DNA from 3 places in the Rhizobium sp. USDA 4016 genome. Region 2 is predicted to be linked to each of the others. Evidence: predicted binding sites of a transcription regulator. Region 2 holds the regulator's gene; each other region holds the start of a gene.

Region 1 (7,850 bases), 280 kb from region 2:
GGCACCGGTGCGGCGCTCGGCGATCGCGAAGGCGAGATCGGCGCGCGAGACTTTCATCACGTCCTTTTCCTTCGCGAGCTTCTCAAGCTGTTCCGGCTCCAAGCCGATATGCAGGACGCCGTGAATGACGGCAATCGTTGCCGGAACGGCACCCTGCTCACGGATAATCGCCTCGACACTGCGCGCCATTTCGATATTGCCGGGGTAGGGCATGCCGTGCGTGATGATCGTCGATTCAAGCGCCACCAGCGGCGCGCCGCGCTGCTTTGCAGCGGCAACCTCCTTGGAATAGGAGACCGGCAGGAGGGGGGAGATCGGTTTCGTCATTGTCTCTTCCGTTTCATCATGTTGCCGCTTCAATGCAGAATTCTGGCACGCTGAACAAGGGCAAGGGTTTCCACAAGCAGTTCCGCGGAGAGTTTTTCGTTGACGGCATAGGGCGACTGGACCGTGAGTGCAGCAGCGGCCGCGCCGTGCCGCAGGGCTTCCTCGAGCGGCAGATCCTGCATCAAGGCAAAGAGGACCCCGGCTGCAAGCGAATCTCCGGCGCCCGTTACGTCGGCGATGGTCTCGACCGACGGCGGCTGCAGGCAGAAGGTGCCACCCTTGCCGAAGGCGATCATTTCGCGCTGCCCGCGCGTGATGACGCCGCTCTTCAGGCCGATATCACCGAGCAGTGACGCCCAATCCTCCGGCTTGTCCGGGCATTGGCCGGTCAGGGCGGCGGCCTCCGCCTCGTTGAGGAAGAGATGGTCGATGCCGCAGATGCAGGGCTTGAGCTTGACCACCTTTGCCGGCGATATGGCAATCGCGGCCACCGGTACGCCGAGCGAATTGGCGCGGCTGACGATCGCTGCGATCGTCTCTTCCGGCAGGTTCGCATCGAAAAGGATGAGGTCGTTTGCGGCGAAGGCTTCGCGCACCCAGCGGATCGCCAGCCGGCGCGGGACGAAGTAACGGTAAAGCTCCATGTCCGCGAGCGCGATCACTAGGTTGCCGTCCCGCTCCAGAATGGCCGTGTAGCTCGGTGTCTTGCGATCGAGAAAGACGAACGGCCGGTCATTGATGCCGGCTGCATAAGCCGCCTCCGTCACCATCTCGCCCGCCGGATCGCCTCCGCGCGGCGAGATCATGGTGACGTCCACGCCGAGCCGTGCAAGGTTTCTCGCAGCATTGAAGCCGCCGCCGCCCGGTTCCTCGAACCAAGCGCCCGGGTTGCTGGCGCCTGGCGCAGTCTCGCCGGAAATGCGCCCGCGCCGATCGATATGTGCGCCGCCGAGAACGAGGATTCTTTTCATCGCCCTGAATGCTCCCAGCCGATGGAGGAAACGAATCGTAGCAGGGCGCCGGATGCGGCAGCCTTGGCGTGACGCCTCCTAAGGCGTTGCTTTGCAATGATAAAACATATATAGAACACGAGCTGTTTTACCTTTTTCTTTCAATTATTTGGGCACCTATTGCGAGACTGGAACAAATAGGGTACAAACCAGACATTGCTCAAGCGGCTTCAATAACCTAAAGGTGGATCGGATGTCTCAAAATTCATTGCGGCTCGTAGAGGACAAATCGGTGGACAAAAGCAAGGCGCTTGAAGCGGCACTCTCACAGATTGAGCGGTCGTTCGGCAAGGGCTCGATCATGAAACTCGGCTCCAACGAGAATGTTGTCGAGATCGAAACTATTTCGACCGGTTCCCTCAGCCTCGATATCGCGCTCGGCATCGGCGGTTTGCCCAAGGGCCGCATCATCGAGATCTACGGACCGGAAAGCTCCGGCAAGACGACGCTTGCGTTGCAGACGATCGCCGAAGCGCAGAAAAAGGGCGGCATCTGCGCATTCGTCGATGCAGAACATGCGCTCGATCCGGTCTATGCCCGCAAGCTCGGCGTCGATCTCCAGAACCTCCTGATCTCGCAGCCGGATACCGGCGAGCAGGCGCTCGAAATCACCGATACGCTGGTGCGCTCCGGCGCCGTCGACGTTCTCGTCGTCGACTCCGTTGCAGCGCTGACACCGCGCGCCGAAATCGAGGGCGAGATGGGCGACAGCCTTCCGGGCCTACAGGCGCGCCTGATGAGCCAGGCGCTGCGCAAGCTCACGGCGTCGATCTCCAAGTCGAACACCATGGTCATCTTCATCAACCAGATCCGCATGAAGATCGGCGTCATGTTCGGCTCGCCCGAAACGACGACAGGCGGCAACGCGCTGAAGTTCTACGCCTCCGTCCGGCTCGACATCCGCCGTATCGGCGCGGTCAAGGAGCGCGAAGAGGTTGTCGGCAACCAAACCCGCGTCAAGGTCGTTAAGAACAAGATGGCGCCTCCCTTCAAGCAGGTGGAATTCGATATCATGTATGGCGAGGGTGTCTCGAAGACTGGCGAACTGATCGATCTCGGCGTCAAGGCCGGCATCGTCGAGAAATCCGGTGCCTGGTTCTCTTATAACAGCCAGCGCCTCGGCCAGGGCCGCGAGAATGCCAAGCTCTTCATCCGCGACAACCCGGATCTCGGCCGCGAGATCGAGATGGCGCTTCGGCAGAATGCGGGGCTGATTGCTGACCGCTTCCTGCAGAATGGCGGGCCGGACGCCAACGATGGCGATACAGACACGGATATGTAATTTGCAGCTTCAGTTTTGATGTATGAAACCGGCCGCATTCCTTGATCAGAATGCGGCCGGTTTTCTTTGTCTGCTGGACAGTGGTTAATGCGGACGATAAAAGCCACTGGATTTGAGTTTGACCTGCCTTGGGCAGCATTGAAGGGCATAGCATGAGCGGCGTGAACGATATCCGGTCGACCTTCCTCGACTATTTCAAGACGAACGGCCACGAGATCGTGCCGTCGAGCCCGCTCGTGCCGCGCAACGACCCGACGCTGATGTTCACCAATGCCGGCATGGTACAGTTCAAGAACGTCTTCACGGGCCTGGAACAGCGCCCCTACAGGACGGCATCGACGGCACAGAAATGCGTCCGCGCCGGCGGCAAGCACAATGACCTCGACAATGTCGGCTATACCGCGCGCCACCATACCTTTTTCGAGATGCTCGGCAATTTCTCCTTCGGCGATTATTTCAAGGAACGGGCGATCGAGCTTGCCTGGAACCTGATCACCAAGGAATTCGGTCTCGACGCCAAGCGCCTGCTGGTCACCGTCTATCACACGGACGACGAAGCCTTTAACCTCTGGAAGAAGATCGCCGGGCTTTCGGACGGAAATATCATCCGCATTCCGACCAGCGATAATTTCTGGGCGATGGGCGATACCGGCCCGTGCGGTCCCTGCTCGGAGATCTTCTACGATCACGGCGATCACATCTGGGGCGGCCCTCCCGGCTCTCCGGAGGAAGACGGCGACCGCTTCATCGAGATCTGGAACCTCGTCTTCATGCAATATGAGCAGTTGACGAAGGAAGAGCGCGTCGACCTTCCGCGTCCCTCGATCGATACCGGCATGGGACTGGAGCGCGTGGCGGCCGTGCTGCAGGGCAAGCACGACAATTACGATATCGATCTGTTTCGCGCGCTGATCGAAGCTTCGGAGGAGGCAACCGGCGTCAGGGCCGAGGGTGAGCGCCGGGCGAGCCACCGCGTCATCGCCGACCATCTGCGCTCATCCGCATTCCTCATTGCCGATGGGGTGCTGCCGTCGAACGAAGGCCGCGGCTACGTGCTGCGCCGCATCATGCGCCGGGCCATGCGCCATGCGCAGCTCCTGGGTGCCAAGGAACCGCTGATCTGGAAGCTGCTGCCGGCGCTCGTCCAGCAGATGGGCCGCGCCTATCCGGAGCTCGCACGCGCCGAAGCACTGATCTCCGAGACGCTGAAACTCGAGGAAACCCGTTTCCGCAAGACGCTGGAGCGCGGCCTGTCGCTGCTTTCCGACGCGACGATGACGCTCGGCAAGGGCGATATGCTCGACGGCGAGACGGCATTCAAGCTCTATGACACCTACGGCTTTCCGCTCGACCTGACGCAAGATGCGCTGCGCGCCCGCGAAATCGGCGTCGATCTCGCCGGCTTTACCGATGCGATGGAGCGTCAGAAGGCCGAAGCCCGCTCGCATTGGGCCGGCTCCGGCGACAAGGCGACCGAGACCATCTGGTTCGAACTCAAGGAGAAGCATGGCGCGACCGAATTCCTGGGCTACGACACGGAGACCGCCGAAGGCGTCGTCCAGGCGATCGTCAGGGACGGTGCCGCCGTCGCATCCGCCTCGGCCGGCGACAAGGTGCAGATCGTCGTCAACCAGACGCCGTTCTACGGCGAATCCGGCGGCCAGATGGGCGACACAGGCATCATCAGCTCGGACCATGCGAAAGTGGAAATCACCGATACGCAGAAGAAGGGCGAAGGCCTGTTCGTGCATTCAGGGGCTGTCGTCGAAGGTTTACTGAAGACCGACGAGGCCGTCGCGCTGACCGTCGATCATGCCCGCCGGTCGCGCCTGCGCGCCAATCACTCGGCAACGCACTTGCTGCATGAGGCGCTGCGCGAAGTGCTGGGTACGCACGTGGCGCAGAAGGGTTCGCTGGTCGCGCCCGAACGCCTGCGTTTCGATGTTTCGCATCCGAAGCCGATGTCCGCCGAAGAGCTCAAGGTCGTTGAGGATATGGCAAACGAGATCGTGCTGCAGAACGCGCCGGTAACGACGCGGCTGATGAGCGTGGATGACGCGATTGCCGAAGGTGCGATGGCGCTGTTCGGCGAGAAATACGGCGATGAAGTGCGCGTCGTCGCTATGGGGCAGGGCGTGCGCGGCACGAAGGCCGGCAAGCCTTATTCGATCGAACTCTGCGGCGGCACGCATGTCGCCGCGACCGGTCAGATCGGGCTTGTGCGCATCCTTAGCGAAAGTGCCGTCGGCGCGGGTGTCCGCCGCATCGAGGCGGTCACCGGTGAGAACGCCCGCGAATATCTGGCCGAACAGGACGAGCGCGTGAAAACGCTTGCTTCGTCGCTGAAGGTTCAGCCTGCCGACGTGCTTTCGCGCGTAGAAGCGTTGATGGACGAGCGCCGCAAGCTCGAGCGGGAACTCGCCGATGCCAAGCGCAAGCTTGCCATGGGCGGCGGGCAGGGCGGCTCGACGGACGCGGCGCGTGAGGTTGCCGGCGTAAAATTCCTCGGCAAGGCGATCACCGGCGTCGATCCGAAGGATCTCAAGGGGCTCGCCGACGATGGCAAATCAAGCATCGGTTCGGGCGTCGTGACGCTGATCGGCGTTTCCGACGACGGCAAGGCAAGCGCAGTCGTTGCCGTAACGCCGGACCTGACGGCGCGGTTCAGCGCCGTCGATCTTGTGCGCGTCGCATCTGCTGCCCTTGGCGGCAAAGGCGGCGGCGGCCGGCCGGACATGGCACAGGCGGGCGGCCCAGACGGCTCCAAGGCCGACGAGGCGATCGAGGCGGTGGCGGCAGCACTTGCAAGCTGATTTCATCTGCCGATGAGGTTTGAAAGGCGGGGGCTAGTCCTCCGCCTTTTGTGTGCGTGCCCCCGTGATCGGCACGCAATTCCTCAGGATTTGTCAATCGCCTTATGGTTTTCCGCAGCCGATCGATTTGCACGGGGCTTTGACACGAATGGCGAAACGGCATGGGCACTTTATGAAAGCCGCCTGCGGCGGGTTTCGGCCTATATCCACGATCATCTCGACGAGGATCTGGATATGGAGCGCCTAGCCGAAATCGCCTGCATGTCGAGCTATCACTGGCACAAGATTTATCGCGCGATTTACGGCGAGACGCTGGCGGCGACCCTCAAGCGGCTGCGGCTGCATCGCGCGGCGGGCGATATCGTCCGCACGGATCTCACCGTCGGCGAGATTGCGAAGCGATCCGGCTATCTCAATCTCCAATCCTTTAACCGCATCTTCAAGTCTGTCTACCGCATGCCGCCGGCGCGCTACCGGAAGGAGGGAAGCCATAAAACCTTTGAACCCTCACCTAACGGAAAGACAGCGGCGATGTTCGACATAAACCTTACGGAAGAACAATCCCCGCGACGTTCCGCCGACCGAATTGCTGATGGATATCTACATGCCGCTCGCATGAAGCCTATTGCATCTGCTTCATGACTTCATCGTCCAGTGCGGTGGCTCGCCTGTAGCCTTCGCGGTTGGTCACGCGGCCCAGATAATCCGCAAAGGCCTGGCGCTTTTCGAACGTGCCGAAGCCCATCCCCCAGCCGATATGCGAACCGACGTAGACATCGGCGGCCGTGAAGCGGTCGCCGGCGATATAGGGCGAGGCGCTGACAGCTTTTTCGAGCGTATCCATGACGTCGCCGAAGCTACCGTAACCAGCCATCCTGCTTTTTTCTGCGGGGGTCACAAAGCCGAGTGCACGGTTCGTGGCAGCGGCTTCAAGTGGACCGGCGGCGAAGAACATCCATCGGTAATAGCTGCCCCGTTCATTCGGTCTTGGAGCGAGCTCCTTTTCCGGAAAGGTCTCGGCGAGATAGGCGCAGATCGCGGCGCATTCCGTGACGACCGTATCGCCATGCCGGATCGCCGGCACCTTGCCCATCGGGTTCACCGTCAGGTATTCCGGCGCCTTCATCGTGCCGCCGAAGGTCATGATTTCCGTGCGGTAAGGAACGCCGGTCTCCTCCAGCATCCAGCGGGCGATGCGGCCGCGCGACATCGGGTTCGTATAGAATACCAGTTCTTCCGCCATGTTCTCCTCCTCTTGTTCTTAATTCCGGTTTAGCGTGCGCCCAAGCAAAATCAAGCCTTGCGCTCAAAGCGCCTTGCGGTACTGGATGAAGCCGGAGCGTTCGGCGATCTGGTCGTAGAGGCGCCGCGCCGTCGCATTGGTCTCATGTGTCATCCAGTAGAGGCGTCCGGCGCCATTTTTACGCGCAAGGTCGGCAACGGCCTCGATCAAGGCCGCTCCAGTTCCACGGCCGCGCTGGTCGGCTTCGACATAGAGGTCCTGTAGATAGCAGGTCCATTGCGGCAGCCAGCAGGAGCGGTGGAAGATGGCGTGCACGATGCCGGTGAGGCGGCCATCGCCATCGAAGGCGCCCAGCGCGTACATCTCTTCGGCCCGGTCGTGGAAGCGGCTCCAGGTCACGTCGGTGGTCTCCAGCGGAATAACGACTTCGTAGAAGCGCTGGTAGGCGGCCCACAGAGGCTCCCAGGCGGCGCGGTCAGACGGCTGCAGCGGGCGGATGGATGTGGTCATTCTGGTGCTCCCCATTCTGTCGCTGAAATGAAAACGGCGGGAAGAACCCGCCGTTTCGTTGTTCGATGTCTCCGGGTGCCTCAGGCGCCCACGGCTTTTTGCAGGTTGGAGTCGATCTTGTCGAGGAAGGCAGTGGTTGAGAGCCACGGCTGGTCGGGGCCGATCAGCAGTGCCAGGTCCTTGGTCATGAAACCGGCTTCGACGGTGTCGACGCAGACCTTTTCCAGCGTTGAGGCGAAGCGGGCGAGCTCGGCATTGTCGTCGAGCTTGGCGCGGTGCGCGAGGCCGCGGGTCCAGGCGAAGATCGAGGCGATCGAGTTCGTCGAGGTCTCCTGGCCCTTCTGGTGCTGGCGGTAGTGGCGGGTGACCGTGCCGTGTGCGGCTTCGGCTTCGACCGTCTTGCCGTCCGGCGTGAGCAGAACCGAGGTCATCAGGCCGAGCGAACCGAAGCCCTGGGCAACGGTGTCGGACTGGACGTCGCCGTCATAGTTCTTGCACGCCCAGACGTAGCCGCCGGACCACTTCAGCGCCGAAGCGACCATGTCGTCGATCAGGCGGTGCTCATAGGTGATGCCGGCTTCCTTGAACTGATCCTTGAACTCGGTCTCGTAGACTTCCTCGAAGATATCCTTGAATCGGCCGTCATAGGCCTTGAGGATGGTGTT
Region 2 (7,850 bases):
CCGCTGCCAAGGCAGACGAGGAAGCCGTCCGCGAGGGCGTCATCGCCAGCCTGAGCCGCGGCCTGGAACGGCTCTCCGGCGGCGATCTCACGGTCCAGCTTAGCGAGCCTTTCGACGCAGCCTACGAGAAGCTGCGCGAGCAGTTCAACTCGAGCGTCCGCACGCTTTCTGAGGCAATGAGGGAAATTTCGACCCTGACGAATGTAGTAAGGACCGGCTCCGGCGAAATCGCATCGAGCACAAACGATCTGGCCCGGCGAACAGAGCATCAAGCCGCCTCGCTGGAGCAGGCGGCCTCGGCGCTCGACCAGATCACGGTCACCGTCAAGAACTCGTCGGAACGGGCCATTGAAGCCAACGTGATGATGACGGCGACGAAGGAAAGCGCGAGCTATTCGGCAACCGTCGTGCACGAGGCGGTCGCTGCGATGGAGAAGATCGAGACATCATCTGCGCAGATCGGCGATATCATCAACGTCATCGACGAAATCGCCTTCCAGACCAACTTGCTCGCGCTCAATGCCGGCGTGGAAGCCGCCCGCGCGGGCGAGGCCGGAAAGGGTTTTGCGGTCGTTGCACAGGAAGTGCGCGACCTTGCCGGCCGCTCCGCCAATCTGGCAAAGGAAATCAAGCAGCTGATCGAGACGTCTTCCAGCCAGGTTTCGGCCGGCGTTGCCTTGGTCAACCGCACCGGTGAAGCGCTCAGCAATATCGATCAGCAGGTTCTGAAGGTCACCGCGCTGATCGAGTCGATCGTGCGTTCCTCCACCGAACAAACGACCGCTCTCCTGGAAGTCAACGCCGCCGTCAACACTATGGACAGCGTCACGCAGCAGAACGCGGCGATGGTTGAACACACAAGTGCCGCCTGCCGCGAGCTCGGTGACGAGGCGATACACCTCAATCACCTGCTGGCCCGTTTCCTTCTCGACGACGTAACGGCGTCCGCCGCAACGCGGTCGTACTCAAGCCAAAGGATGGCGCTCGCCGGTTGACGGCGGGCACCTTCCGCCAGTATCAGGCCGCCTTGACGACGGCGTCGAGGGCCAGCAGCTTTTCCAGAAGCCGCGGCATGTCGTTCAAATACACCATGTTGGGGCCGTCGCAGGGGGCATTGTCCGGATCCTGGTGGGTCTCGATGAAGACACCTGCAACTCCGACCGCAACTGCCGCCCGCGCCAGCGTCTCGACGAACTGGCGCTCCCCGCCCGACGTCGTGCCCTGGCCGCCGGGCTGTTGCACGGAATGGGTCGCATCGAAAATGACCGGAGCCCCCATGGCCGCCATGATCGGCAACGAGCGCATGTCCGAGACCAGCGTATTGTAACCGAAGGACGCGCCACGCTCACAAAGCAGAACATTCGAATTGCCGCTCTGATTTAGCTTGGCGAGAACATTCTTCATGTCCCAGGGAGCGAGAAACTGGCCCTTCTTGACGTTGATGACACGGCCGGTCTTCGCGGCTGCGACAAGCAGGTCCGTCTGACGGGAGAGGAAGGCCGGGATCTGCAGAACGTCCACGACCTCGGCGACCAGCGCGCATTGCTCTTCCGAATGGATATCTGTCAGAACCGGAATGCCGAGTTCCTTCTTGAGGTCGGCGAAGACTTCCAAGCCCTTCTCTAGACCGATACCGCGTTTGCTCGACAGCGAAGAGCGGTTCGCCTTGTCGAAGGAGGTCTTGTAGACGAGCCCGATGCCGAGCTTGCCGCAAAGCTCCTTGAGCGTGCCCGCAACCATGAAGGCATGGTCGCGGCTCTCCATTTCGCATGCGCCGGCGATCAGCGACAGCCTGCCACTGTTTGAAAATACGACGCGGCCGGCACCTTCGCCGACTGCGACTTCGGAATTCGTATTGCTCATCGGATCTCCTCGAAGGCGAAGATCGCACCTTGGCCGGGCGCAGGCTTCACCAGGACTCTGTTGTTCTTGCGTGTATAGGGCATCCCGTTATCAGCCAAAAGCGCTTCTGTCACGGCAAGATCGGTGGTGCGGAAAACGATAGCGCTGCCTCTTAGCCCCTTATCCACGGATAACGGCACCGAATCGAAATAAGCCTCCATCCCTTCCGGCGACAGAAGACTGATCCTGGCATTCGCTGCCGCGATCGCCACGCCAAACGGTGTCCGCTCGATTTCCGTCGTAGACACGGCCAACTGAAGGAACGAGCCGAAGGCTTCAGGCTCGGGCGCGCTTAGCACCATCTCCGAGATACCGGTTGCACCGTTCGCATGCTTTTCCAGCGCGCTCCGATCGGCCGGAAAGGCGTTGATGCGCTGGCAGTCAAAGAGGAAGAAATCCGGCACCCGAAGATCGGCGGCAAAGGCAAGCTTGAAAGTGCCTGTCGATTGCGACCCGTCCGGCATCTTGATCAGGCGCGAAAACTCCAACATGGCGCCGCCGCTCTTTCTCGCACGCACGAAATGAGCATGGTCGGCGTCCGCGTCCTCCGTGCTGAATGCGGCCGCAGAGAATCCGTCATTGCCGCACCGGAAACGAAAGGCCTGGTCGCGCGCCACAAAGACGTTTCCGTGCCGCACTGATTCTTCACATTCTTTCGCGCTCGCGACACCAAGCGGCTCGAGATAGGTCTTGTCGGCGAAAAAAACGCAAGCATTCACCGTGCCGAAAGGATGACGGCCCTCGGCGGCAACCGTGAACCCCAATCGTCCCAGCCGCTCCCGCGCGAGATCGATGTTGGTGACCGGTAGAACAAGATGATCCAACGGATGCAGCATGGCGTCAGGTCTCCATTTAATGTGCTGAAGATGTGTGCCGCTATGTGGTCAATGCAAGCTGAAAGCGCTGATCCGGCAAACAAAAGTTTCCAAAAATGAACGCAGTTGAGACGAAGTTTTACGAAAATTTAGGTACTTGCGGAACACATATGGAACATATAGTGTCCGTTCTGGCTTTGTTTCACGAATTTGGGGTTAAACTTCGATGCTGACACGCAAACAACAGGAGCTTCTCCTCTTCATTCATGAGCGTATGAAGGAATCCGGCGTTCCGCCATCGTTCGACGAAATGAAGGATGCGCTGGATCTCGCGTCCAAATCCGGCATCCACCGGCTGATTACCGCTTTGGAAGAGCGCGGTTTCATTCGTCGCCTACCGAATCGCGCCCGCGCGCTTGAAGTGATCAAGCTGCCGGAAGCCTACAGCCCGAGCATCCAGCCCCGCCGCGGCTTTTCGCCGAGCGTCATCGAGGGCAGCCTCGGCAAGCCGCAGCCTGCTGCCGCCGCGCCGAAGCCGGCGAACGAAGACAATACCAGCTCCATTTCGGTTCCCGTCATGGGCCGTATTGCGGCAGGCGTGCCGATCTCGGCGATCCAGAACAACACGCACGACATCAACGTTCCGGCCGATATGCTCGGCTCCGGCGAACACTACGCGCTTGAGGTCAAGGGCGATTCGATGATCGATGCTGGCATCTTCGATGGCGACACGGTCATCATCCGCAACACCAGCACCGCCAATCCCGGCGACATTGTCGTGGCACTGGTCGATGACGAGGAAGCGACGCTGAAGCGGTTCCGACGCAAGGGTGCGTCCATCGCGCTGGAAGCGGCGAACGCCGCCTACGAGACGCGCATCTTTGGACCGGATCGCGTAAAGGTTCAGGGTAAGCTCGTCGGCCTTATCCGCCGCTACCATTGACCGGCAGCGCGTCGCCGGCAAAGGCGACGGCGCGCCACTCATAGGCGTGGCGGCTCTAGGGGCGATCGAGTTTCTCGAAGGCGGTTGTCCAAAGCACGGTTCGACGGCACCGGTTTTCCGCAAGGTTTCATTCGCGAAATGCACTGCGCCGCATCGGCAGGCGCCGAACCGCAGCCTTGCCCGCGTGACGACGATGTCCGCGGCATCGCAAGCCGGGCGTGGCGCCGTTCCGCATCGCATTTCTTGCCTCTTCCTGCTGTTCCGGTGAAAATTTCGCTTTCCCTCCGTCTTTCGCGGGTCGCAGCGCCCTCACGGCTGCGATCGGTCAAAGCCAAAGCGCTGAGCGAAACATTCGTGCCGGACGCAAACCAGATCGCCGCCCCAAGCCCGAAAAAACCGTCGCAAAGCGCAGGCGTGTGCCCTGAGCGGCTCCTTAGCTCGCCATTTGCAGGCCGAAAGCCTCCGCGACATCTGCTGAAGCGGAATGCGCAGCTCGGCCGTTTTCAACTCCGGCATGCACCCAGCCCGCTGACACCCTATGAATACAACCAGAATGCAGCCCTGAGGGCGTTTCAGCAACAATAATCGATTGAAAAAAGTCCAAAAAACTGGATTGCAAAAAGCCGAATTAAATCATTGGCTTCCGCTATGCGCCTCCGGCATCGCAGGAGTGTCTAAAAGTTGATACTGCGATGCACAAAATGGCGCCACGGTAACTTGGCATTGGCGCCGTGATCATATAGCTATCGGAGAGGACGCTTAACCCTATGGCGCTTTTATGGCGCCACCGCCAGTTTGGAGGATCAGCATGACGGATCAAAGCGCAACAATCAAAATCGGCGACAAAACCGCCAATCTTTCCGTGAAAAGCGGAACGATCGGTCCGGATGTCATCGATATTGGTGCACTCTATAAAAACACCGGTTCCTTCACGTACGATCCTGGTTTCACCTCGACCGCTTCCTGTGAATCGAAGATCACCTATATCGACGGCGATGAAGGCATTCTGCTGCATCGCGGCTACCCGATCGAACAGCTTGCCGAACATGGCGACTTCCTGGAAGTCTGCTATCTGCTGCTTTACGGCGAATTGCCGACGGCTGCCCAGAAGAAGGATTTCGACTACCGCGTCACGCATCACACCATGGTGCACGAGCAGATGTCTCGCTTCTTCACCGGCTTCCGCCGCGACGCCCATCCGATGGCCGTCATGTGCGGCTGTGTCGGCGCTCTGTCTGCCTTCTACCACGACTCGACAGACATCACCGATCCGCATCAGCGCATGGTCGCAAGCCTGCGCATGATAGCCAAGATGCCGACTATCGCGGCGATGGCCTACAAGTACTATATCGGCCAGCCGTTCGTTTATCCGAAGAACGATCTCGACTACGCCTCGAACTTCCTGCGCATGTGCTTCGCGGTACCGTGCGAAGAATATGTCGTGAACCCGGTCCTCTCGCGCGCCATGGACCGTATCTTCATCCTGCACGCCGATCACGAGCAGAACGCCTCGACCTCGACGGTTCGCCTCGCCGGCTCTTCGGGTGCCAACCCGTTCGCATGCATCGCGGCCGGCATTGCCTGCCTTTGGGGCCCGGCTCATGGCGGTGCCAACGAGGCGGCGCTCAACATGCTTTCGGAAATCGGCTCGGTCGAGCGCATTCCGGAATATATCGCCCGCGCCAAGGACAAGAATGACCCGTTCCGCCTCATGGGCTTCGGTCACCGTGTCTACAAGAACTACGATCCGCGCGCCAAGATCATGCAGAAGACGACGCATGAGGTTCTCGCCGAACTCGGTCACAAGGACGATCCGCTTCTCGAAGTCGCGATGGAGCTGGAACGCATCGCGCTGACCGACGAATACTTCATCGAAAAGAAGCTCTACCCGAACATCGACTTCTATTCGGGCATCACGCTGAAGGCGCTGGGCTTCCCCACGACGATGTTCACGGTGCTCTTTGCGTTGGCCCGCACGGTCGGCTGGATCGCCCAGTGGAACGAGATGATCGAGGATCCACAGCAGCGCATCGGCCGTCCGCGCCAGCTCTATATCGGCGAACCGCTGCGCGACTACGTTCCGGTTTCGAAGCGCTAAGCCGCTTCCGCCCGAAAAAACCCGGTCAGAGACGGCCGGGTTTTTTCTTGTCCAGAATGTCGAGAACGATATCCGCCGCTTTCTCGCCCGGCGGCTTTTCCGTCTGCATGCGCTGCCAGACAAGGTCGAAACCTTCGAGCATTGCGCGCCGCTGGAGCGTGTCGCTGGAAAGGCGTTCCATCCAGCGCGCCAGGCTCGCGCCACGAACGACCTCGTTGATATATTCCGGGACGACGGCATAGTCGGCGATCAGATTAGGAATTGCTCCTGTCCACGTCTTGATGCGCCGCGTCATCATAGTGATGATCCAGTCTGTCTTATAGACTGAGACTGTCGGCACGCCTGTAAGTGCAAGCTCGAGGATGACAGTCCCCGAGGCAGCCATTGCCGCATCGGCCTCCGCGAAAGCCCGCCATTTCTGTTCATTGCCAGTCAGGATCTCCGGTTTCGTTTCCCAGTCCTTCACGAGGTTGCGAACCATCGATTCCCTGCGGCTGACGGTCGGCATGAGAAACCGCATTGTGCCACCGCGGGCGACGAGCTCATTGACGGCATCGCGAAAATAGGGAAGCAGCTTTGTGATCTCCGACGAGCGCGAGCCCGGGAGCAGCATGATCGTTCTCCGGCCCTCCGCGACGGTCTTGAGCTTTTCTGCCCGGCCGCGCCTGGCGGCAATCAAATCCGCATCCGCCGTCAGCCGGTGGCCGACATAGGTCGTCTGCGGTCCGCCGAGCTGCTCCATCACCGCGGGCTCGAATGGCAGAATGGCCAGCACATGGTCGACATAATCGAGCATCTGCTGGGCGCGATATTCCTTCCACGCCCAAACGCTGGGACAGACATAATTGACGACCGGGAGTTCCGGCAGGGCTTCGCGAACACGTTTGGCAACGCGATGGGTGAAATCCGGGCTGTCGATGACGATCAGAATATCGGGCTTTGCCGCAATGATTGCAGCCGTCGTCTGCCTGATGCGGGCGACAAGCTTCGGCAAGTTTCCAAGCACCTGTGTGACGCCCATAATCGAAAGCTCGGAGAAGTCGAAGAGCGACTTCAGCCCCTGTGCCTCCAGCGCGTCGCCGCCGACGCCGACAAGCTCAATCCCGGCATGCCTGCGCTTCAGCGCAGCCACGAGATCGGCGCCGAGAAGGTCTCCGGAAACCTCGCCTGCCACAATCGCGATCTTCATCACAGCCCCCATGACGGTAGGCCGCGATCGAGCCCGCAGACAAAAAGCCCGGCTTCGTCGGCTGCCCTGATCACAGCCTGGCGATCCAGCACGAGGGCACGTCCCGCCTCGATTGCAATTCCCGCCAAGCCCGCCGCCTTGGCATTCGTCACCGTGGAGAGGCCGATCGACGGAAGGTCGGCGCGGACATCCTGCTGCGGCTTGCAGAGCTTGACCAGCACGCCACGGCGGCGCGGCGATATACGCCCGGCGCTACGCAGCGATGCGACGCGCTCAAGCATTCCGTCGGTCCCTTCCGCGCCTTCGAGCGCCACGATGCGTCCGCCGACGGAGACTGCGCCCTGCCCGACATCGAGCGCACCAAGCGCTTCGGCGGCTGCTGCCGCCTTCAGGATATCGATCTTGTCGTCATTCCCCGGCGACATGACGCCGATCGGCCCGACAGCCGCCAGCAGGTCGGGGGCAATATCCTGCGCGCCGACGACGCGCCGGCCGTCGTCTTCGATGAGCTTGATGACCATCTGCAACACCGTATCGTCGCCGCCCGAAAGCAGCGTACGCACCACACCCGGCATCTTTGCGACCGTCCGCCAGGTTGGCCTCACTTCCCGCCATTCGGGGCGACGGCGAACGCCGCCAGACATGACGACGCGGGTGATGTTGTTGCGCTTGAAAATTTCTGCCAGCGCCGACAAATCACCGACGCCGATGACTGCATGGTCATAGTCCTCCCATGACCGGTCAAGTTCACCCTTCAGCGAAATCACGAATGGATCCTCGCCGGCTGCCCGCGCCGCCTCGGCGACATAAGACGGCAGAAGACCGTTTCCCGCAATGATCGCCAGACGGCCTTTGTCGGTATCACCGGCGGGAGACAAGGTCAGCCTTTCTGTCCTCGCGTCG
Region 3 (7,850 bases), on a different contig from region 2:
GGGATTACCCGACCTGTTCTACAGCGAGGGTGCCCGCGGAAAGCGGCCTGATCAGCGACTTCGCGGAAACAGATGGATCGAGCCAGTCGGCCCAGGCGTCGCGTTCCAGGATCACGATCTGCCGGTCGTGGTAGGGCGCGATGTCCGGACCCGGTTCCATCGTCAGCATGGTGAAGGCCTGACCGACGTCCGGCGTGTCGCGCCAGATGCCGGCAATGCAGAAGATCGGCTCGTCCTTTTTGGTGAACAGCCACTTGTCCTTGCGCTTCTTTTTCGGGTCCTTCGGATCGGTGAACTCGTAAAAGCCATCGGAAATGATCAGACAGCGATTGGAGGTGAACTCCCGTCCCTCCGAGCGGAAATTATAGACCGGCCGCTTGTTCGGTCCCGGCCAGCTCCAGCGCCGCTGCACGAGCTCTCCCTCGTCACGGGTTCCGTCGATCGTTCTGACGATCGGGCCGATATCGGTAATCTTGATGTCCTCGCGCGCTTCGAGGTTCGGAGTGCCTTCACCAAAACGGATCTTGATCTTGAGGTCAGCGAAATCCTCGACAACCGAGGCAACATCCACCATCAGCCGATAGTCATTGCACATTGCTCTTCCCTTCGAGGGTGGTCCCATTACCGCACCACCGAGGCGCTGCAGGTGCAATATATGCTCGGATTGTACGCGTTCCAGCAGGATGAGGAGTTCCTCGGCATCCTTCGTCGGCAGGCGGAGCGCGACCAGTCTTTTGATAAGTAAAGTTTGCCGCGCGACGATGGCGGCGCCATCTCGTACGTGTCGCATGACCATCTGAAGTTCGGTCTCACCGGCGCGCATCCCCGGAGTTTAGCAGTTTTCAGCGAACCGCACAGGATTATCCATCGGCCTTGTCTAATGTGCGTGTTCCTGATATGTTCCGTCCATTATGAACGCGACCGCTTTCCAGTCCGATGCCCCGCTGGACGAGCGCCGTGTCATCGTCAGGCGCCATGATGGCGATGTGGAGATGGTGGAGCTGCCATGGGGGCTGCGACCACGCGACGGCGGCCCGCGCGCCGTTAACGTCGTCCGATCGGAAGGGCGGACATTCCCGAGCTACCGCTGTCTGGTGCCGGCTTCGGAGTTTCGCCACAAGAGCTTCAGCTTCTCGCTGGCCAACGGCGACTGGTTCTATTTCGCGGGGATCTGGCGGCCGGCGGCTGAGGATTGGCCGGAGGCCTATGCCATCCTGACCATCGAAGCGAATGCTGATATCGTGCCCTACCACGACCGGCAGATGGCGGTGCTGACACGAGACCAACGCATGGTCTGGCTTGACGATCTTGTTCCCGAAGAGGAAATACTGCGGCCATTGCCGGCGGGGACATTCCGGGTCAAGCGACACGTGGGTGCCTCTGCCCAGCCAACGCTGGCGATCTAAAGCGCCAGGCGCAACTGCGGTTCCGTGATAACCGCGCGTGGCTCCAGGGATGACAAGGTGACGCCGAGTAGGCGGATGCCTTTTCGGGGCGGAAAGATCGGCGCCAGCAGCAGGCCGACGATGTCCTCCAGATCTGTGATCGCTGGCAGAGGTGCCGGAAGCGTCTTGCTGCGGGTGATCTGGTTGAAATCGGCATATTTGGCCTTGAGCGTCACCGTCTTGGCGCTGATCCCATTGGCCTCGCAGTAGCCCCACACCTTTTCGATCAGCGGCTGAAGCCCTTCGCGGGCCGGTCCATAGGCGTGTAGATCATGCGAAAATGTATCTTCGGCGCCGACGGATTTGCGCACCCGGTTCGGCTTGACCTGGCGCTCGTCGATGCCGCGGGCAATGCCGTAAAAATAAGGACCGGACTTAGCGAAATGATCCACCAGGAATTCCAGCGTCTTCCCCTTCAGATCGGCACCGGTTTCAATCCCCAGCCGGTGCATCTTGTCGGCCGTTGCCGGGCCGACGCCATGAAATTTTTTGACAGGGAGGGCCTCGACGAAGGCCGGACCGTTCTTCGGGGTGATGACGGCCTGGCCATTCGGCTTGTTGAGGTCGCTCGCCATCTTGGCGAGGAACTTGTTGTAGGAAATCCCCGCCGATGCATTGAGCCCAGTGGCCTGCTTGATTTTGGCACGGATCTCCAGTGCGATCTCCGTGGCGATTTCCATGCCCTTGAGATTATGGGTAACGTCGAGATAGGCTTCATCGAGAGAAAGCGGCTCGATGACGGCCGTGTATTCGGCGAAGATCTCACGGATCTGCTGCGACACCGCCTTGTAGACGTCGAAGCGCGGCGGCACGAAGATGAGGTCCGGGCATTTCCGCTTGGCGGTCACAGACGGCATCGCGGAGTGGACACCATAGGCGCGCGCCTCGTAGCTCGCCGCCGCCACCACGCCGCGAGAGGCCGATCCGCCGACGGCAATTGGTTTGCCGCGCAATTCCGGATTATCGCGCTGCTCGACCGACGCATAAAAGGCGTCCATGTCGACATGGACGATCTTGCGCGGCCGCTCGTGGCCTTCATCTTTTGTCATGACTGGCTTCCATCAGGACCATCTACGTCCGCCAGACATGGGAAGTGCGCGCCGCATTTGTCACCCTCCGGCGTTTGCATGCGCTCGCAGCCCATGGCCATCCGCCGACGGAGTACCGCGAAGCTCACATCGGCGCCAAAAGCTTTCACCAACAGCTTTCGCTCGATCGCGCCATGGCGGTCACATCGCGGGCAGCTGAATTCAATAACCGGGTCACGATAATCCTTCAGTCTCAGATCACTCAGCCGGTCTGGGCGGGCCATGTGAAAAAATTCCCAATACGGCCATCGAGTTGAATCCCTTTATGGAATCCGTCAGGCCCGCACCCGCGCTCAACTTGAACGCGTCGAGTGCGCATTGACTCGTTTTCGCTTTGAGAACAAATAAAGAACATACCGCGTTTTCTCAAGTCAAAAACGGTGCCGTTAAGGAGATCATGACCACAGCCATCGCCACTTCGAATACCGTCCTCGACGAGTTGCGCGAGAAAATCGCCAGCCTCGAAGGTGCGGGTATGCGCCGTCGCAGCGTCCTGCCATTCGGGGTGAGCGAGATCGACGCGCAGCTGCCGGGAGGTGGCCTGGCCTTTGGTGCCCTGCATGAAGTGGCCGGCGGCGGGAACGGTGCGATCGACGGCGCGGCCGCCGCACTCTTCATCGGCGGCATCGCGGCGCGGACCACCGGCAAGGTGGTCTGGTGCCTCACCCGCTTCGATCTGTTCTTTCCAGCACTTGCCCAGGCCGGACTTCACCCCGACCGCGTCATCTTCGTCGAAAGCGACAAGGAAGAGACGGTGCTCGCGAGCTTCGAAGAAGCCTTGCGCTATGGCGGCCTCGGCGCCGTCGTCGCCGAGCTGGTGCGCCTGCCGATGACGGCCTCGCGCCGGCTGCAGCTTGCGGCGGAAAAGTCGGGCACGTTAGGCCTGGTGATCCGCCGATGGCGGCGCCAGACGGAAGCCTCCGATTTCGGGATGCCGACGGCAGCTGTGACCCGCTGGCGGATCTCGGTGCTGCCGTCCGAGCCGCTTCCCGTGCCGGGCGTCGGCCGCGCACGGTGGCTGGCCGAGCTCATGCGGGTCAGGTCAGGCGAGGGAGGACAATTCATTATCGGAGCATGTGATGGCCAGGGTCGTATCTGTCTTTCTTCCGACACTGCCGACGGACCGGATCAGGCGCGCCGATCCTTCGCTCAATCCTGACGCACCGCTGGTGGTGATCGCCAGGAGAGGGTCGAAGCGATGGGTGGCGGCGGTCGACCGGGCAGCTGCCAAACTGGGCTTGCGCGTCGGCATGCCGGCCGCCAAGGCGCAGGCGCTGGTTCAGGGATTGACGATGGTGGATGCCGATCCGGCGGCCGACCTCGCGACACTTGAACGGCTGACGCTTTGGGCCTTGTCGCAATATTCTCCCGTTGTCGCCATGGATCCCCCTGATGGTATCGTCATGGATACCGACGGCGCCGATCACCTGCAGGGCGGCGAGGACCTGATGCTCTCCGGTCTTGTCAACCGCTTCCGCGGCCGGGGTCTTGCGGCACGAGCGGCGATCGCCGACACCTGGGGTGCGGCACATGCGCTCGCCCGGTCCACGGATCGCGAGACGGTTATCATCTCGCGCGGCGAGACCGCCAAAGCGGTAAGCCGGTTGCCGCTGTCCTCGTTGCGGCTGCCGGCCGAGATCGTCGGGAGCCTCAGAACCCTCGGCTTCGCCACCGTCGGTGATCTGGCAGTCGCGCCGCGGGCGCCGCTGACGCTGCGGTTCGGGCCGGAGGTCGGGCGCCGCCTCCACCAGATGTTCGGCCGGCTCGCCGAGCCCATCGATCCGATCCGGCCGGCGGATCTCGTCGAGGTCCAAAAATCCTTTGCCGAACCGATCGGGGCTGCGGAGACCATCGAGAAATACGTGGGCCGCCTGGTGCGGCAGCTCTGTCTGGAGCTGGAGAAACGAGGACTTGGCGTGCGGCGCGCCGATCTGATCGTCCACCGCGTCGACAACACAATCCAGTCGCTTCGGGCCGGCACGGCCAAGCCGGTTCGTGACATCGGCTGGCTGACGAAACTCTTCCGCGACCGGATCGAGAAGATCGAGCCGGGCTTCGGCATCGAGAAGCTGGGCCTCGCTGCCATCGTCGCCGAACCGCTCGTCGAGGCGCAGTCGGCTTCCTCGCTGATCGAAGAGCAGATCACCGATGTGACGCCGCTGATCGACGTGCTCGGCAATCGTGGCGGCCAGCGGATTTTCCGTGTCGCGCCGGTGGCGAGCGACGTGCCGGAGCGCAGCGTTCAACGGATCGCACCGACGGCGGACGAGGTCGGCGCCACCTGGCCGCTGCATTGGCAGCGGCCATCCCGGCTTTTGCCGCACCCGGAAGCTATCGAGGTGATTGCGCTCTTGCCCGATCATCCGCCGGTTTCCTTTACCTGGCGCGGCAAGCGCCGCCGGGTAAAGCGCGCCGACGGCCCGGAGCGGATCTTCGGAGAATGGTGGCAGCGCAGCGCCGAATGGGTCGCGGTTCGCGACTATTTCGTTGTCGAGGATGAAGCCGGCGAGCGCTTCTGGATTTTCCGTTCCGGCGATGGCGTGGATGCCGACACCGGATCGCGCAAATGGTTCCTGCATGGGGTGTTTGCCTGATGCGCTACGCCGAACTGCAGGTCACCACGCATTTTTCTTTCCTCCGCGGCGCAAGCTCGGCGGAAGAACTGTTTGCGACCGCCAAGCTCATGGGCATCGAAGCGCTCGGCATTGTCGACCGCAACAGCCTGGCCGGCATTGTTCGGGCGCTCGAAGCCTCGCGCGCCACCGGCCTGCGGCTCGTCGTGGGTTGCCGGCTCGATCTCCAGGACCGCATGTCGATCCTCGTCTATCCCACCGATCGCGCCGCCTATTCGCGGCTGACGCGGCTTTTGACCTTGGGCAAGGGCCGCGGCGGCAAAGCCAACTGCATCCTGCATCTCGATGATGTGGCGCACTATTGCAAAGGCCTGATCGGCGTCCTCGTCCCGGATATGGCGGACGATGGCTGCGCCGTGCAGCTGAGGAAGATGGCCGAGATTTTCGGCGACCGCGCCTACGTCTCGCTCTGCCTGCGCCGGCGTCCGAACGATCAGCTGCGGCTGCACGAGCTGTCGAACCTGGCGGCGCAGCACCGGGTGAAGACGGTCGTCACCAATGACGTGCTGTTTCATGAGCCCGGCCGGCGGCAGCTGCAGGATGTCGTCACTTGCATTCGCACTGGCACGACCATCGATGACGTCGGCTTCGAGCGCGAGCGGCACGCCGACCGCTACCTGAAGCCGCCGGAAGAAATGGCGCGACTGTTTCCCCGTTATCCGGAAGCCTTGGCACGCACGGTGGAAATCGTCGAACGTTGCAGGTTTTCATTGGAAGAGCTCGTCTATCAATACCCCGAGGAGGCGTTGATCCCGGGCATGACGGCGCAGCAGTCGCTGGAACACTATACCTGGGAAGGCGTGAAGACGCGTTATCCCGAAGGGCTGCCAACGCATGTCGAGAAGACGATCCGGCATGAGCTGTCCCTGATCGAGACGATGAAATATGCCCCGTATTTCCTGACGGTCTTCTCGATCGTCCGCTATGCCCGATCTCGGGGCATTCTCTGTCAGGGCAGGGGGTCGGCGGCGAATTCCGCCGTCTGCTATGTGCTCGGCGTCACCTCGATCGACCCGGAGACAAACGACCTCCTCTTCGAACGCTTCGTCAGCCAGGAGCGCGACGAGCCGCCCGACATCGACGTCGATTTCGAGCATGAGCGGCGGGAGGAGGTGATCCAATGGATCTACAAGACCTACGGCCACGACAAGGCGGCCCTGTGCTCCACGGTAACCCGCTATCGCGCCAAGGGCGCCATTCGCGATGTCGGCAAGGCGCTGGGCCTGCCCGAGGACCTGATCAAGGCGCTTTCCGCCAGCATCTGGTCTTGGTCGGAAACCGTCGGCGAGAGCCAAGTGCGGGCCCTCGGCCTCAATCCGGAGGATCGGCGTCTCGCCTTGACGCTGCGGCTTGCCCAGCAGCTGATGGGAGCACCGCGCCATCTCGGCCAGCACCCGGGCGGATTTGTCCTGACCCACGACAGGCTCGATCATCTTGTGCCGATCGAGCCGGCGGCGATGGTCGACCGCCAGGTGATCGAATGGGACAAGGATGACGTCGAGGCGCTGAAAATGATGAAGGTCGACGTGTTGGCGCTCGGCATGTTGACCTGCATGGCGAAGGCCTTCGCCCTCATCGGCGAGCACAAGCACCAGGATCTCGACCTCGCCACCATCCCCCAGGAAGACCCGGCCACCTATGCGATGATCTGCAAGGCCGACACCCTCGGCACTTTCCAGATCGAGAGCCGGGCGCAGATGTCGATGCTCCCACGGATGAAGCCGCAGACCTTCTATGACCTCGTCATCCAGGTGGCGATCGTCCGGCCCGGACCGATCCAGGGTGACATGGTCCATCCGTATCTGCGCCGCCGCGAGGGCAAGGAAAAGGTCGAGTATCCGACGCCCGAACTGGAAGCGGTCTTGCACAGGACACTGGGCGTGCCTCTGTTTCAGGAGTCGGCGATGAAGATCGCGATGGTCTGTGCCGGTTTCACCGGCGGCGAAGCCGACCAGCTTCGGAAATCCATGGCGACGTTTAAGTTCACCGGCGGCGTCAGCCGGTTCGAGGACAAGCTCGTTTCCGGCATGATCCGCAACGGCTATTCACCGGAGTTTGCCAAACGCACCTTCGGCCAATTGGAAGGCTTCGGATCCTATGGTTTCCCCGAAAGTCATGCTGCCAGTTTCGCGTTGATCGCCTATGCCAGCAGCTACATCAAATGCCATTGCCCGGATGTCTTCTGCGCTGCGCTCCTGAACTCGCAGCCGATGGGTTTTTATGCCCCGGCCCAGATCGTCATCGATGCGAGGAAACACGGCGTTGAAGTTCGGCCGGTCTGCGCTAACCGCTCACGTTGGGACTGCACGCTCGAGGAGGTGGAGGGCACTGACCGGCATGCGGTGCGGCTCGGCATGCGGCTGGTGCGCGGATTGGCAACCGCCGACGCCGCGCGCATCGTCGCCGCGCGCGCCGACGAGCCCTTCGCATCGGTGGACGACATGTGGCGACGGTCGGGCGTGCCAGTTGCCTCGCTCGTCGAGCTCGCCGAAGCCGACGCCTTCCTGCCGTCATTACGGCTTGAACGACGCGATGCGCTCTGGGCGATCAAGGCGCTGCGCGACGAGCCGCTGCCTCTGTTCACAGCCGCGGCCGAACGCGAGGCGCGGGCGATCGCCGAGCAGCAGGAGCCGGACGTCGAGCTTAGGCAGATGACCGACGGTCATAACGTCGTCGAGGATTAC

What was found. Region 2 encodes LexA, which represses DNA repair genes until DNA is damaged. Its sites were predicted from a motif close to TGTTCNNNNTGTGTTCNG; they were not measured.
Region 1: recA (recombinase RecA) is a predicted target of LexA. The motif match lies at 1,399-1,416, and genes of this name have one in related genera.
Region 3: ACZ9DP_RS00225 (ImuA family protein) is a predicted target of LexA. The motif match lies at 2,870-2,887, and genes of this name have one in related genera.

Annotation. Positions count from the first base shown of each region.
Region 1 is NZ_JBWCCY010000004.1:1,768,415-1,776,264, forward strand. It holds gene ACZ9DP_RS23895 (pseudouridine-5'-phosphate glycosidase) at 1-327, opposite strand, end outside; gene ACZ9DP_RS23900 (carbohydrate kinase family protein) at 357-1,298, opposite strand; gene recA (recombinase RecA) at 1,531-2,619, shown strand; gene alaS (alanine--tRNA ligase) at 2,772-5,432, shown strand; partial or broken gene ACZ9DP_RS23915 (helix-turn-helix transcriptional regulator) at 5,667-5,987, shown strand; gene ACZ9DP_RS23920 (glutathione S-transferase family protein) at 6,055-6,675, opposite strand; gene ACZ9DP_RS23925 (N-acetyltransferase family protein) at 6,739-7,185, opposite strand; gene ACZ9DP_RS23930 (NADP-dependent isocitrate dehydrogenase) at 7,266-7,850, opposite strand, start outside.
Region 2 is NZ_JBWCCY010000004.1:2,047,827-2,055,676, forward strand. It holds gene ACZ9DP_RS25365 (methyl-accepting chemotaxis protein) at 1-995, shown strand, start outside; gene kdsA (3-deoxy-8-phosphooctulonate synthase) at 1,018-1,863, opposite strand; gene ACZ9DP_RS25375 (VOC family protein) at 1,860-2,738, opposite strand; gene lexA (transcriptional repressor LexA) at 2,944-3,660, shown strand; gene gltA (citrate synthase) at 4,469-5,758, shown strand; gene lpxB (lipid-A-disaccharide synthase) at 5,784-6,959, opposite strand; gene ACZ9DP_RS25395 (LpxI family protein) at 6,947-7,825, opposite strand; gene lpxA (acyl-ACP--UDP-N-acetylglucosamine O-acyltransferase) at 7,828-7,850, opposite strand, start outside.
Region 3 is NZ_JBWCCY010000001.1:47,138-54,987, forward strand. It holds gene ACZ9DP_RS00205 (SOS response-associated peptidase) at 5-595, opposite strand; gene ACZ9DP_RS00210 (SOS response-associated peptidase family protein) at 909-1,406, shown strand; gene dinB (DNA polymerase IV) at 1,403-2,494, opposite strand; gene ACZ9DP_RS00220 (hypothetical protein) at 2,491-2,757, opposite strand; gene ACZ9DP_RS00225 (ImuA family protein) at 2,931-3,692, shown strand; gene ACZ9DP_RS00230 (Y-family DNA polymerase) at 3,613-5,127, shown strand; gene ACZ9DP_RS00235 (error-prone DNA polymerase) at 5,127-7,850, shown strand, end outside.